Regions from separate parts of the Serratia sp. A07 genome, predicted to be linked through region 2. Evidence: predicted binding sites of a transcription regulator. Region 2 holds the regulator's gene; the other holds the start of a gene.
The links. Region 2 encodes LexA, which represses DNA repair genes until DNA is damaged. Its sites were predicted from a motif close to TNCTGTATGTACATACAGNA; they were not measured.
Positions count from the first base shown of each region.

Region 1: dinB (DNA polymerase IV) is a predicted target of LexA. The motif match lies at 1,169-1,188, and genes of this name have one in related genera.

Region 1 is NZ_JBZXDO010000003.1:20,967-23,363, reverse strand. Features, by position in the region: gene pepD (beta-Ala-His dipeptidase) at 1-50, shown strand, start outside; gene dinB (DNA polymerase IV) at 92-1,153, opposite strand; gene AC4PR2_RS03770 (glycerophosphodiester phosphodiesterase family protein) at 1,337-2,230, shown strand; gene nqrM ((Na+)-NQR maturation NqrM) at 2,263-2,397, opposite strand, start outside.
Region 2 is NZ_JBZXDO010000022.1:55,563-57,959, reverse strand. Features, by position in the region: gene dinF (MATE family efflux transporter DinF) at 1-838, opposite strand, end outside; gene lexA (transcriptional repressor LexA) at 940-1,548, opposite strand; gene AC4PR2_RS19365 (diacylglycerol kinase) at 1,651-2,019, opposite strand; gene plsB (glycerol-3-phosphate 1-O-acyltransferase PlsB) at 2,169-2,397, shown strand, end outside.

The DNA.
Region 1 (2,397 bases), on a different contig from region 2:
ACTGGAAGCTGCTGACCTCGCTGCTGAAAGCGATCCCTGAGCGCGCGTAAGCTGCGCGCTTAACGCAAAAAGCCGGCGACCGCCGGCTTTTTTATTCCCAAGGCAGTGCCAGCTGCCGCTCCAGCTGCGGATCGAGCAGCGTCACATGCAGCCCCACCAGCCGCACGCCGCGCCCTTCGCGCCGCTCGCGCCACGCCTGCCGCGCCACCTCCAGCAAATCCTGCCGGTTCAGCACCGGGAACACGTGCTCCTGGGTGGTTTGCTGAAAATCCTGAAACTTCAGCTTCACGCCCTGCCGGGCGATGTGCAGATCCGGCTTCACCTTGCGCAGCCGCATCTCCAGCTCGGGATAGAGTTTGTCGATAATCAGCGTTTCGCAGTCTTCCCAGTCGTGAATGTCTTCCGCCAGGGTGCGCTCCACCCCCACCGATTTGCGCAGCCGCTCCGACGAGATTTCGCGCCGATCGATGCCCTGGCACCGCTCCCACAGCACCCGGCCGAATTTGCCGAAGCGCTTGAGCAGCTGCGCCAAATCGTATTGCTGCACGTCGGCGCAGGTGATAAGCCCCACCTCTTCCAGCCGCTTGGCGGTCACCTTGCCGACGCCGGGGATCTTGCTGAGCGGCAGCTGTTGCAAAAACGCCGGCACCTGCGCCGGCGTGATCACGTATTGCCCGTTCGGCTTGTTTATCTCGGAGGCGATTTTGGCGAGAAACTTGATCGGCGCGACGCCGGCCGAGGCGGTGAGGTTCAGTTCGTCGGCGATCGCCTGGCGGATCTCTTGGGCGATCAGCGTCGCCGAGCCATTGCATTGCGGGCTGTCGGTCACGTCGAGATAGGCTTCATCGAGCGACAGCGGCTCGATCAGCGGGGTATAGCGGGCGAAGATTTCGCGGATGTGCAGCGAGGCCTCTTTGTAGGCCGCCATGCGCCCCGGCAACAGGGTGAGGTGCGGGCACAGCTTGAGCGCCATTGCCGTGGACATGGCGCTGTGTACGCCGTAGCGCCGCGCCGGGTAGTTGGCGGTGCTGATCACCCCGCGGCGATCGGCGCTGCCGCCAATCGCCAGCGGGATATCGCGCAGGCTGGGATCGTCGCGCATTTCCACCGCCGCGAAGAAGCAGTCCATATCGACATGAATGATTTTACGCATCGCACCCTCCAGTAACACTGTATAAGTATACAGTCAGATGCCGAAAGCTCAAGGCCGCAGGATTCGACGAAAGCACCGTTTCCGCCAGATATTTCCGCGTTGTTAAAAAAGCTTAATTTTTCAATAGTATGATTTCCGCCATCCCGTGCGGCTCACCACAACGATAACGACAAGGTACCCTACATGATCAGATTTTCTTATTTGCTGCTGGCTTCCGCGCTGTCGCTGAGCGCGCTGGCGGCCAGCGCTGCCGGTCACGCGCCGGCGATCGTCGCCCACCGCGGCGGCACCGCCGATGCGCCGGAGAACACCCGCATCGCCATCGAAACCGCGCTGAAAAACGGCGCCGACGCCATCTGGATCACCCTGCAAGAATCCAAAGACGGCGTCATCGTGCTGTATCGCCCCTCGGATCTGAAAGCGTTGACCAACCGGCAGGGCCCGGTCTCTGCCTACACCGCCGCGCAACTGGCCGAGACCGACGCTGGCTGGGCCTTCGCCAGGGGGGATACGCACCCGTTCCGCGGCCAGGGCATCGGCATTCCGCGGCTGGACGACGTGCTTAAAGCGTTTCCGCACGTCACCTTCTATCTGGACATCAAATCCCCGGACGCCGATCCGGCGCAGTTTGGCCAGGCGCTGCTGGCGACGCTGGAAAGCACCGACAGCCTGAACCGCATCCGCGTCTACTCCACCGACGCCAAATACCTGCAGGCGCTGCCGCCGGCCATCCCGCGCTTCGAAAGCCGCGACGAGACCCGCACGCTGCTGGCCAACGTCACCATGGCGCACCAGTGCGACGTCAAACCGGATAACCGGCAGCCGCGCTGGTACGGGCTGGAGCTGAAGCGCGAGGTGGAAGTGGTGGAGAAATATACCCTCGGCGAAGGGCGTTCGAAGGCGTTTCTGACCTGGGATAAAGAGTCGATGGACTGCTTCCGCTCGCAGGGCCCGGCGCACATCATCCTGTTCGGCGTCAACTCACCGCAGGAGTATCAGCAGGCGCTGGCGCTGGGCGCCGACGGCGTGATGGTCAACTCACCGGCCGAGGCGAAAAGCTTCCGCAAGGCGAAATAAAAAACCCGGCCAAGGCCGGGTTTTCGCTACAGCTACAGAATGCGGTGCTTGTCCAGCTGCTCGCGCCGCTGCGCCGCTTTGGCTTCGCGCTTTTTGCGCGCATCGCAAGGTTCCGGGCAGTCGCAGACTTTCTCCATCCCCAATGCGGTGATGCCGCCGCAGCTGCC
Region 2 (2,397 bases):
GATTCATCAATACCGCGTTGACCGCCACCACGTCGCTTCCCAGGCGAGCGCCGAAGATGGTCAGCGACGCAAAGCACAGTTGCAGCAGCAATGAACGCAACATGATGTCGCGGTTAAGCGCCAGCAGCCGACGCAGATCGCCACGCCAGGCCTGGCGCAGCATCGGCAGGGTGATACCGCGCAGGCGCATCACCCGCCACGCCAGCCACAGGCCGAGCAGCAGCGTGGCGTATTCGGCGATGGCGGTTGCCGCCGCCGCCCCTCGCACGTTCCAGCCCAGGCCCATCACCAGCCAGATATCCAGCACGATGTTCAGCAGGTTGCCGACGATCAGCAGGATCACCGGCGCACGCACGTACTGCACGCCGAGCAACCAGCCCAGTAGCACCAGATTAGCCAGCGCCGCCGGCGCGCTCAGCCAACGGATCTCAAGAAAACGCCGCGCCTGTTCCAGCACCTCGCCATTGCCACCGACGATCCGCAGCGCCAGTTCGATCAGTGGATAGCGCAACAGGACGATCGCCCCCCCGGCCAGCAGCGCCAGCAGCAACGGCTGCATAAAGGCGCGCGCCAGCGCCTGCGGGTTTTGTGCCCCCAGCGCCTGCGCCGCCAGGCCGGTGGTGCTCATGCGCAGGAACAACAGCAGCATGAACAGGAAGCTGGTCGCCACCGCGCCAATCGCGACGCCCCCCAGATAGATCGGGCTGTCGAGGTGGCCGATCACCGCGGTGTCCACCAGCCCGAGCAGCGGTACGGTGATATTGGAGAAAATCATCGGCAAAGCCAGGCGCCACAGGGCTTTATCGGTGTCGCTGGTGAAGGCGGAAATCAAGCGCATGATGAAATGTTCCCGTAGCAGTGGCGAAGGGCAAGGTCAGAAACAAAAACGCCCCAGAACAGGGGCGATTGATACAAGGGGTGGCACTGAGGGTGCGGCGATTAGATCCAGTCGCCGTTGCGTATCACGCCGACCGCCAGCCCTTCGATAGTGAAATTCTGCTGGCGCAGATCGACCACGATCGGTTGGAATTCGTTGTTCTCCGGCAGCAACTCGACCACGTTGCCATGTTTTTTCAGGCGTTTGACCGTCACTTCGTCTTCGATGCGCGCCACCACGACCTGGCCGTTGCGCACGTCTTGCGTTTTGTGCACCGCCAGCAGATCGCCGTCCAGAATGCCGATGTCGCGCATCGACATGCCGTTCACCCGCAGCAGGAAATCGGCGCTCGGCTTAAACAGGGAAGGATCCACCTGGTAGTGCCCTTCGATGTGCTGCTGCGCCAACAGCGGCTCGCCGGCGGCGACGCGGCCGATCAGCGGCAGCCCCTCTTCTTCTTCCATCAGCAGGCGGATACCGCGCGACGCACCGGAGACGATTTCGATCACGCCTTTGCGTGCCAGCGCCTTCAGGTGCTCTTCGGCGGCGTTAGGCGAACGGAACCCCAGACGCATCGCGATCTCGGCACGCGTTGGCGGCATGCCCGTTTGCGAAATATGATCGCGAATCAGATCGTAGACCTCTTGCTGTCTGGTAGTTAGTGCTTTCATTCCGCCCCCTGTTTGTTTATACAGTCTTGCTGTGAGTATATACAGGTAAGCGCGGATTGGGAACCGAAGAATAAATAAAAATCAGTCAGTAGGCGCCTTTCGTCAGCCAAAATGCTGCCACAAGACCGTGCCCCAAACGAACAGCGCCAGTACGATCGCCAGCGACACCGCCGCCGACCCCATGTCCTTGGCCCGTCCGGACAGCTCATGGTGTTCGCTGCCGATGCGATCCACCACCGCCTCGATCGCGCTGTTCAGGATCTCGACGATCATCACCAGCGCTACCGATCCGATCAATAAAATGCGCGCTATCGCACCCACATCCAGCCAGACTGCCAGTATGATAGCCAAGAGGGTGACCACCAGTTCCTGTCGGAACGCCGCCTCGTGTTGCCAGGCGGCGGAAAGCCCTTTATAGGAATAGCCGGCGGCCTTGATGATGCGGGTCAGTCCGGTTGCTTGGTTTGCCATGTTTTCGTGCCTTTCTCAGAGGTCGGTCATAATAACAAGAGTCTAGAACAGTCCGCGCTGACGGCTCTCGGTTTTCGAACACCACAGATCTGCTACCCGGTTTCTGGTATGCTTGCGGCGCATTGCTAACAAGAGGCTTCACGTTGTTTATGTCAGGTTGGCGTAAAATTTATTATAAAATATTGAATTTACCACTTAAATTGTTGGTAAGAAGTAAGGTCATCCCTTCAGATCCGGTTACCGAGCTAGGGTTGGATCCCTCACGGCCGATTTTGTATGTTTTACCTTACAATTCCAAGGCGGATTTGCTGACGCTGCGCACCCAGTGCCTGGCGCAGGATCTGCCCGATCCGCTCAACTCGCTGGAGATCGACGGCA